3 regions of the Streptomyces sp. NPDC002640 genome follow, and region 2 is predicted to be linked to each of the others. Evidence: riboswitches for the same ligand, from Rfam matches in the RefSeq annotation. Region 2 holds a riboswitch; each other region holds the start of a gene.
The links. A riboswitch is a leader RNA that binds a small molecule or an ion and turns the genes downstream of it on or off. The one in region 2 is predicted to bind cyclic di-AMP.
Positions count from the first base shown of each region.

Region 1: linked by a shared signal. The riboswitch ahead of ACWD3O_RS04450 (transglycosylase SLT domain-containing protein) and the one ahead of ACWD3O_RS10935 (M23 family metallopeptidase) in region 2 are both predicted to bind cyclic di-AMP.
Region 3: linked by a shared signal. The riboswitch ahead of ACWD3O_RS03580 (NlpC/P60 family protein) and the one ahead of ACWD3O_RS10935 (M23 family metallopeptidase) in region 2 are both predicted to bind cyclic di-AMP.

Region 1 is NZ_JBSFVZ010000002.1:393,196-396,459, reverse strand. Features, by position in the region: gene ACWD3O_RS04455 (polyprenyl synthetase family protein) at 1-615, opposite strand, end outside; cyclic di-AMP (ydaO/yuaA leader) riboswitch at 1,047-1,218, shown strand; gene ACWD3O_RS04450 (transglycosylase SLT domain-containing protein) at 1,224-1,736, shown strand; gene ACWD3O_RS04445 (HAD family hydrolase) at 1,757-2,596, opposite strand; gene recQ (DNA helicase RecQ) at 2,692-3,264, opposite strand, start outside.
Region 2 is NZ_JBSFVZ010000006.1:219,763-223,026, forward strand. Features, by position in the region: gene ACWD3O_RS10930 (GntR family transcriptional regulator) at 1-314, opposite strand, end outside; gene ACWD3O_RS10935 (M23 family metallopeptidase) at 499-1,257, opposite strand; cyclic di-AMP (ydaO/yuaA leader) riboswitch at 1,271-1,461, opposite strand; gene ACWD3O_RS10940 (M16 family metallopeptidase) at 1,669-3,057, opposite strand; gene ACWD3O_RS10945 (M16 family metallopeptidase) at 3,054-3,264, opposite strand, start outside.
Region 3 is NZ_JBSFVZ010000002.1:215,215-218,478, forward strand. Features, by position in the region: gene ACWD3O_RS03575 (hypothetical protein) at 242-1,525, shown strand; cyclic di-AMP (ydaO/yuaA leader) riboswitch at 1,752-1,906, shown strand; gene ACWD3O_RS03580 (NlpC/P60 family protein) at 1,914-3,077, shown strand; gene ACWD3O_RS03585 (hypothetical protein) at 3,153-3,264, opposite strand, start outside.

The DNA of each region.
Region 1 (3,264 bases), on a different contig from region 2:
CAGCACGTCCACGACCTGGTGGTCGGCGCCCGACATCAGCGCGCCGAAGCGGCAGGCGACCGCGACCAGCGAGCCGGTCTTGCCGGCCATCACGTCGAGGTAGTGGTCGATGGGGGAGCGCCCCTCGGCCGGACCGGCGGTCTCCAGGATCTGGCCGGTGACCAGGCGCTCGAACGCCTCGGCCTGCACCCGTACCGCCTCCGGGCCCAGGTCGGCCAGGATGTGCGAGGCCCGCGCGAACAGGAAGTCGCCGGTGAGGACCGCGACCGAGTTGCTCCAGCGGCTGTTGGCGCTGGGCACCCCGCGGCGCACCTCGGCCTCGTCCATGACGTCGTCGTGGTAGAGGGTGGCGAGGTGGGTGAGCTCGACGACCACGGCCGAGGGGACGATGCCCGGGGCGTCCGGGTCCCCGAACTGCGCGGCGAGCATCACGAGCAGCGGGCGGAACCGCTTGCCGCCCGCCTTCACCAGGTGCTGCGCGGCCTCGGTGATGAACGGGACCTCGCTCTTGGTGGCTTCGAGCAGACCTTCCTCGACGGCCGCCATGCCGGCCTGGACTGCGGCCTCCAGCGCCTGGTCCCGAACCCTCAGCCCGAACGGCCCGACCACGGTCACGAGGGGTCTCCTGTCTGCTGGTGTGTGTCGACGGTTACACGGTTTGTCGATAGGTCATTGCCATCACCCCACTCAGCGTATCCGGTCAGCTTTCGATCACCGACAGCCCCCACCCGCCAGATGGCCGGAGACACCCCTGTCCGGTTTAGAAGGGTTGTGCGGGTAGTTTCGCATTCACTCCTTTTGGGTGGCCAACGGCTGATCCGTGACATGAGCCACAGGAGCGGGTGGCCGGATGGATGGGGCGGCTGGCCCGAACTCGGCTCTGGCAAAAGCCAGTTGGGGTGGCCCGGTGCGGGCGGGCGAGGGGCAAATCACCCGTAACCATGATCAAGGGTCTTGATCATCCGAGTTCGTACTTGTTTCGGACATTCGCTCTCACATACGTTTCGCGCCAGCCGGGTGGAACGCCGAGTCCTGCCGCCGTCCGGTCCTCACTGATCCATTCCACGCACGGCAGGAGCGGGGGACCCAGGTACACCGCCGGACCGGAGCGCGCTCCGGACGGCTCGGGGTGAAGCCTGCCGCCCGCCAGGGCGACGGGCCGGGCAGCCTTTCTGGCCCGAACCCGACAGCTCACCTCGCAGGCGCCGGAAAGGAAGAGCGCAATGTCCCGTCTCACCCGTACCGCCTCGGCCCTGGCCGTCGCCGCGGCCGTCGTCGCCACCCCGGTCATGGGTGCCACCGGCGCCTGGGCCGCCGAGACCCCGGCCGCCCAGACCTCGGCCGCCCAGACCTCGGCCGCCCAGGCCAAGGTCGCCGTCGCCCCGGGCAACAAGGTCACTCACCTGGCCGCCACCCAGGACAACCTCGACGGCTGGATCCGCGAGGCCCTCGCCGTCATGGCGAAGAACGGCATCCCGGGCACCTACGAGGGCATCCACCGCAACGTGATGCGCGAGTCCTCGGGCAACCCGCTCGCCATCAACGACTGGGACATCAACGCGATCAACGGCATCCCCTCCAAGGGGCTGCTGCAGGTGATCGACCCCACCTTCGACGCGTACCACGTCGAGGGCACCGAGCCCTCGCCGTTCGACCCGGTCGCCAACATCGTCGCCGCCTGCAACTACGCGGCCGACCGCTACGGCTCGATCGACAACGTCAACGGTCCCTACTGACCGACCCCGTCACCCGTGGCTCACGGGGACGGGAACAACCGCTCGAGGACGACGGCCACGCCGTCGTCCTCGTTGGTCGTGGTGACCTCGTCGGCCACCGCCTTCAGGTCGGCGTGCGCGTTGGCCATGGCGACGCCGTGGGCCGCCCATCTGAACATGGGCACGTCGTTCGGCATGTCGCCGAAGGCGATGGCGTCCTCCGGGCCGAGGCCCAGCCGGGACGCCGCCATGGCCAGGCCGGTCGCCTTGGTGACGCCGTGCGGCTGCAGTTCGACGGTGCCGGGGCCGGACATGGTCGCCGTCGCCAGCGAGCCCACCGCGGCGGCGGCCACCGCGGTCAGCTCGTCGTCGGTCAGCCGGGGGTGGGCCAGCAGCACCTTGGTGATGGGCCGCTCCCACAGGTCGTCGCGCCGGCCGACCCGCACCGCGGGCAGCGTCGGCCGCGCCATCCGGTAGCCGGGCTCGATCAGCGTGAGCCCCTGGACGCCGTCCTGGTCGACGGCCGCGTACACCTGGCCCACCTCGGCCTCGATCTTGCCGAGCGCGGTCTCCGCCAGCTCCCGGTCCAGGGTCATCGACCACACCAGGCGGTCCCGGTCGGCGTCGTAGAGCTGGGCGCCCTGGCCGCACACCGCGAAGCCGCCGCCGATGCCGGCGAGCAGGTCGCGGACCCGCGGCGCGGGGCGGCCGGTCACCACCAGATGGCGGGCCCCCGCCCTGGCCGCGCACCCCAGTGCGGCGCGGGTGCGGGGTGAGACGGTGTCGTCGTCACGCAGGAGCGTGCCGTCCAGGTCGGTGGCGACGAGCGCGTACGCGGGGAGCGCACGGGAGGGGGGCGCATAGGCGGCGGGTGCGGGCATGATCAGAGAATACGGATCCTCCGGCGCGCCCCCGTGACGGGTTGACAGCTCAGCGTGATGTGTGCAATAGGGCGTTGGTCATCTCATCTGAGCGATCACTCGTCCAGCGAGGCCAGGAGTTCGACCACGCTCTCGCCGTGGGTGGCCAGCTTCTTCTCGCCGATGCCGCTGATCCCGCGGAGCTCGTCCACCGAGGACGGGCGGGCCGCCGCGATCTCGCGCAGCGTGGCGTCATGGAAGACGACGTAGGCGGGGACGCCCTGCTCACGGGCCCACTCGGCCCGCCACGCGCGCAGCGCCTCGAAGACCGGCTGGAGTTCCTCGGGCAGCTCGGCCGCGGCAGCCGCGGCCTTGGCCTTGCGCTCACCACGGGCGGAGGGCGCCTTCTTGGGCTCCTTGCGCATCGGCACCTGCCGCTCGCCGCGCAGCACGGCGGCGCTGCCCTCGGTCAGCACCAGCGTGCCGTACTCGCCCTCCACCGACAGCAGGCCCTGGGCCAGCAGTTGGCGGATCACGCCGCGCCACTCGCCCTCGGCCAGGTCCTCGCCGATGCCGAAGACCGAGAGCTGGTCGTGGTCGAACTGGATCACCTTGGCCGTGCGCTTGCCGAGCAGGATGTCGGTGATCTGGGTGGCGCCGAACTTCTGGCGCCGTTCACGGTCCAGCCG
Region 2 (3,264 bases):
CGGAGCACCTTGAGGTGGGCCTCGGTGCGGCGCTGCGCGGCCCGGGCGGCGCCCAGCGGCTCGAGCAGCAGCCGCATCTCCAGCAGGTCGGCGGCCTCCTGCTCGGTCGGCTCGGCCACACAGGCCCCGGCGTGGCGCCGGGTGACCACGAAGCCCTCCGCCTCCAGGGTGCGCAGCGCCTCGCGGACCGGGACCCGGGAGACCCCGTAGCGCCGGGCGAGCACTTCCTCGGTCAGCCGGCTTCCCCGCTCGTGGACGCCTGCGACGATGTCGTCCCGGATCGCCGTGCATACCGAATGCGCGGGAATACGCATGCCGACCTCCGCCTCGATGAATGAATTGACTCTAAGGCAATCGACGGCGATTTCCGACGGGAAGGCCCCGCGGGCGGGGAATTTTTGGCCGAGGCCCGCCCGGTGCGCCCGGAATCCTTCCGGAACGACGAAAAAGCCCCCGCCCGGGAAACCGGGGCGGGGGCTTTCGCGCGTGCGGGTGGCGTCAGAGGTTCACGCCGTGGGACCGGAGGTAGGCGACCGGGTCGATGTCGCTGCCGTACTCGGCGGTCATCCGCGCCTCGAAGTGGAGGTGCGGCCCGGTGACGTTGCCGGTGGCGCCGGAGCGGCCGATGTGCGCGCCGGGGGTCACGGCCTGGCCGGGGGTGACGCTGACCGAGGACAGGTGGCCGTACTGGGTGTAGGTGCCGTCGTGCATCTTGATGACGACCTGGTAGCCGTAGCTGCCGCCCCAGCCGGCCTCGACCACGGTGCCGCGGCCCACCGAACGGACCGGGGTGCCGGCGGCGGCGTGGAAGTCGACGCCGGTGTGGCTGCCGGAGGACCAGACGGCGCCGCCGGCCTGGTAGCCGGTGGAGACGTAGGAGCCGGCGATGGGGCTGACGAACATGGTGAGGCGGCGCAGGCGCTCGCGCTCGGCCTCGCGGGCGGCGCGGCGCTCGGCCTCCTCGCGCTCCTTGCGGGCCTTCTCGACGGCGGCCTTCTCGGCGGCCGCCCGCTCCTGGGCCTCGGCCTGCTCGTCGATCTGGTCGGCCACGCGGTCGCCGATGGTGACGACCGGCAGCAGGCCGGTGGTCTCGTTGACGGAGGTCTCGGCGGCGGACGTCTCGGCGGCGGAGGCGGGAGTGGCCAGGGTGCCGACGACGCCGGTGGTGGTGAGAGCGGCGAGGCCTGCCAGGCCGGCGGTGGTGCGGCTGGTCCGGCCGGGACGACGGTGCCTGCCGGAGGCGCAGTTGAACGCCATGAAGTGGCTGAGTCCTTTCCTTCCCTCTCGCCTGCCGGGTTAGCTGTCGGGTTCGGAGCAGGAAGGTCTCCTACGGGCGTCTCCCCCCGTGCGCGCGTTGTGCGCGCGCCGTGCGGAAGGCGCCCGATTCACCCCAGGGGTTGCCGCTTGTGGGTCCCCGGCTCCCCTGGCTCGCGCCGTACGGGGATTAGGCGATGACTGCCCGGCGCCGCGGGCGCGGCGCACAAGTGTGGCGGACAGCCGGACCGAAGCTAATGGCGTGATCATTCGGATCACAAACGGATCAAGGCTTTTGTAGCGCATCCCACAGGGCAAACCGGACTCTTCCCCACGCAACGCCCGTTGAACGGGACGAAGCGGGCCCCGGCGACCAGATCGGTCACCGGGGCCCGAACCGGCCTGTACGGGCGGCTACTCCGCGCGGACCACCGTCACCTCGCCGATGCCCAGGTCGCGGACCGGGTCGGCGATCTGCGCGGCGTCGCCGACGAGGACCGTGACCAGGCGGTCCACCGGGAAGGCGCTCACCGCGGCCGCCGTGGCCTCCACGGTGCCGGTGGCGGCGAGCTGCTGATAGAGCGTCGCCTGGAAGTCGTCCGGCAGGTGCTGCTCCACCTGGTCGGCCAGGGTGCCGGCCACGGCGGCCGCCGTCTCGTACTTCAGCGGGGCGACGCCCACCAGGTTCTGCACCGCGGTGTCGCGTTCGGCGTCGGTCAGGCCGCCCTCGGCCAGCGTGCGCAGCACCTGCCAGAGGTCCTGCAGCGCCGGGCCGGTGTTGGGCGTGTCCACCGAGCCGCTGATGGCCAGCAGGGCCGCGCCCGAGCCGTCGGGCGCGGAGCGCAGGACCTGGGCGAAGGAGCGGACGCCGTAGGTGTAGCCCTTCTCCTCCCGCAGCACCTTGTCCAGCCGGGAGGTGAGCGTGCCGCCGAGGCAGTAGGCGCCGAGCACCTGGGCGGGCCACACCCGGTCGTGCCGGTCCGGACCGGTGCGGCCGATGAGCAGCTGGGTCTGCACCGAGCCCGGGCGGTCCACGATCACCACGCGGCCGGTGTCGTCCGCCGTCACCGCGGGCACCGGGTGCGGGTCCGCCGGGGAGCCCGTCCACGCGCCGAGGGTCTCGGCCAGCAGGGCGTCGAGGTCGACGCCGGTGAGGTCGCCCACCACCACGGCGGTCGAGGTGGCGGGGCGGACGTGCCGCTCGTAGAAGGCGCGCACCGCGGCCGCGTCGATCTTCCCGACCGTCTCCTCGGTGCCCTGGCGGGGGCGCGCCATCCGCGACCCGGCCGGGAAGAGCTCCTTGTAGAGCTCCTTGGCGGCGCGGCGGGCCGGGTTGGCCAGCTCGTGGGGGATCTCGTCGAGCCGGTTGCGGACCAGCCGGGACACCTCGTCCTCGGCGAACGCGGGGGCGCGCAGCGCGTCGGCGAGCAGACCGAGGGCCTTGGGCAGCCGGGAGACCGGCACCTCCAGGGAGACCCGCACACCGGGGTGGTCGGCGTGCATGTCCAGCGTGGCGCCGCACCGTTCGAGCTCGGCGGCGAAGTCCTCCGCGGAGTGCTTGTCGGTGCCCTCGGCGAAGGCGCGCGCCATGACGGTGGCGACGCCGTCCAGTCCGGCGGGCTCCGCGTCGAGCGGCGCGTCCAGCAGCACCTCGACCGCCACGACCTGCTGGCCGGGGCGGTGGCAGTGCAGGACCGTCATGCCGTTGTCCAGCGCGCCGCGTCCGGGGGCGGGGAAGGCCCACGGCTTGGGCTCGCCGGCCTGCGGCATCGGGTGGAACTCCATCGTGGCCAGCTCGGTCACTTGGCCTCCTCCTCGTTCTCGTCGGCGGCCTCGTCCGCGCCCTCCGGGGTGATCGGCTCGTACACCAGCACCGCGCGGTTGTCGGGGCGCAGCCGGGCCTTGGCCACCTCCTTGACCTCCTCCGGCGTCACCTCCAGGACGCGCCCGACGGCGGTCAGGGCGAGCTGCGGGTCGCCGAACAGCACGGCGTAGCGGCAGAGTTCGTCG
Region 3 (3,264 bases), on a different contig from region 2:
CGAACCGCCCGGGATGTCGCCCCGCGGCCGGGAAACGGGCCGAAATTCTTGGGCCGCGACCGAGACCCGCAGGGCGCCGGGACGGTTGTGAAGGGAGAGGCCGGGACGCGCCCCCGGCTCCCGGCGGCACCCCGCGGCGGAGCGGGCCCCGTGGACCGGACGGGGCGGGCGGTACGGCACAATTCCCCTACGCGGCAGCGGAGTTGCCGTTGTGACGATCGTTGCGGAAGGCGGACACGGCGTGGCGGTGCAGGAGGCGCGGCAGGGCGCCGACGCGGCGAAGGACACCCATGAGGGCGGCTGCACGTGCGGGGACTGTCCGCACGGCGCACGCGCGGGACACCGGAAGGCCGTGGCGGCCTTCCTCCACCAGCGGGACGAGTTCGCCGCCGGAAAGGGACTGCCCGCCGCGGTCGCCCACTCGGCGTCCGCCTCGCGGCAGTGGGTCTCCGACGAGCTGACCCAGTCCGCCGCGGAGGTCGCCGAGCGCAGCCGGGCCGAGGGCCAGGCCTGGCTGGCACGGCTGTGGCGGGTCACGCTCTACGCCGTGTGGGGAGCGGTACTGCTGCTCCTGCTGGTGCAGGCCCTCACCGCGATCGGGGCGGGATGGACACCGGCCCGGACGGCCGGGCTGCTCGCGGCCCTGGTGACGGCCGCCGCGCTCTCCGCCGCCTCCTGGTACCACCGCGCTCGCGGCGGGGTGCTCGCGCCGGTGATCGGCGAGGACAACCGTCTGTCCACCTCGCGCGCGGTGGCCGTCGCGTGGGTGCTGTTCACCGCCTTCGCCGTGCTCACCCTGGCCGGCCAGCTCGCCGCCGCCTCCGGGCACCGGGAGCGCGACGCGCTGATCGCGGGCCTCGACCTGGCGCGCGGGGCGGGCATGGTGACGGTGCTGGCCGTGGTGTGCGCCATCGCGGTACTGGTCCGCCGGGTGGTGAGCCTGCGCGTGCAGGGGCAGCGGCTGCAGAAGGTGCGCGCGCACCGGCCGCGCGCGGCGGACCTGCTGACCGACGACGCCGGGCGCGGCAGCTTCGCCGACATCCAGTACGTCGTGATCTCCGCGGTGGCGCTGGTCTTCGGCCTGGTCCGGCTGGCGCGCAAGCCGGAGCAGTTGCCCGACCTGCCGTGGGGGCTGGCCGTGGTGGTGCTGATCTCGGCGGCGACCTACCTGGCCGGCAAGTACGCGGAGGGCGGCCGTCCGGTCGTGCTCTCCGTGGTGCGGGCCCGGGAGGCGGGGGACCTCGACGGGCCGATCCGCACAGGCGACGACATCGAGATCCGCGGGGCGGGCTTCGTGCCGCCGGGGGCGCAGGGCGCGGACCGTCTGTCGCGGATGGTCGTCCGCATAGGAGCGGTCAACGTCCACGTGCCGCTGGTGCCGGTGGCGGGCGGTTTCAGCAACCCGTCCGACACGGTGCTGACGGTGCCGGTGCCGGCCGACGTCGAGCCCGGCCGCGTCGAGGTCCAGGTCGTCACCGCGGCCGGCCTCGAGACCAACCGGGTGGTCGTCGACGTCACCGAGTGACCCCCTTGCGTCCGCGCGGCACCCCCTTGCGGGGCATACGCCAGGAGGAGCGGGACGCGGGGGCGATGGTTACCACCAGCCGCCCCGGTGTGACGCAGCGCCACGCTCAGGACAAGGTCACGAAAACGTATCGGGCATATCGCACACCGTCCTTCACACGGACCCCACACGTTGGCTAACGTGCCGCGCGGGCCGTCCGACCCCGACCCGCGAACCTCGCCGGTCCGTGCGGCCCCCGCCGAGTCCGGCCCCGCGCCGGAGCCGGGCCCGCACGCACCACCTGGGGTGAATCGTTCCGGCCCCGCCGGACCGTAGGGCAACCCTTCCGGAACTGCCGCCCGAACCCGACAGCTGACCCGGTAGGCGGGAGACGGAAGGAGTCGCCGCCTTGGCGTCGCACCGAAAACCCCGCCCCGCGGGTCTGCTCGCGGGCATACGCACCCCCGCCCTGGCGACCGTCGCCCTCACCTCCCTGGCCCTGCTGGGCCAGACCGCCCAGGCCGCCCCGTCCGACCGCCCGAGCCTCGAAGAGGTCCAGGAGAAGGTCGACGGCCTCTACCGCCAGGCCGAGGCGGCGACCGAGAAGTACAACTCCGCCAAGGAGCAGAGCGAGGCCCAGCGCCAGGAGCTCGACAAGCTGCTCGACGAGGTCGCCGAGCGCACCGACGAGCTGAACGAGGCCCGCGAGAAGCTCGGTTCGTACGCCGCCGCCCAGTACCGCTCCGGCACCGCGCTCCCCGACACCGCCACCTTCCTCCTCGCCGAGGCCCCCGAGGACTACTTCGGGCAGGCCCAGCTGATGGACCGTCTGACCGCCCGCCAGCAGGAGGCGGTCGACGCGTTCGTGGAGCGGCAGGCCGCCACCGCCGAGAAGCGGCAGGAGGCCTCCGAGAGCATGGAGACCCTGAGCTCCTCCGAGGAGGAGCTCCGCACCAGCAAGGCGACCGTCCAGAAGAAGCTGAGCGACGCCCGCGAACTGCTGGCCGAGCTGACCGCCGAGGAGAAGGCGCGGCTCGCCGAGATCGAGCGGACAAAGGAGGAGGAGGCCCGCCGCAAGGCCGAGGAACTGGCACGGCAGCAGGCCGCCGAGGAGAAGGCCCGTCAGGAGGCGGCGGCCGAGGAGGCCGAGGAAGCCGCCGAGGAGGGCTCCACCGGCGGCGACACCGGCTCCGGCGGCTCCACCGACGCCTCCGCCTCGCAGGGCCAGAAGGCCGTCGCGTTCGCCGAGGCCCAGATCGGCCTGCCCTACGTGTGGGGCGCGACCGGCCCGGACTCCTACGACTGCTCGGGTCTCACCCAGGCCGCCTGGAAGGCCGCCGGCGTGGACCTGCCGCGCACCACCTACGACCAGGTCGACGCCGGGACCACCGTCCCGGTCTCCCAGGCGCAGCCGGGCGACCTGGTCTTCTTCTACGACGACGTCACCCACGTGGGCGTCTACATCGGCGGCGGCATGATGGTCCACGCTCCGAAGCCGGGCACGAACGTCCGCGAGGAGTCGATCTACTACGACGGCGAGGGCTCCATCCACAGCATCGTGCGCCCCTCCTGAACGGCCCCGAGGACGCGCGACGGCCCGCACGCTCCTGGCGTGCGGGCCGTCGCGGTACGCGTCAGGGACGCGGGATCACGTCCACAGCACCGCGATGAAGATGTTGACCGTGGTGAGCGCCCCCACCAGGGCGAACTGCCCCTTGGACACCCGCTCCTCGTCACGCTTCACGTAGACCAGGCCGAGG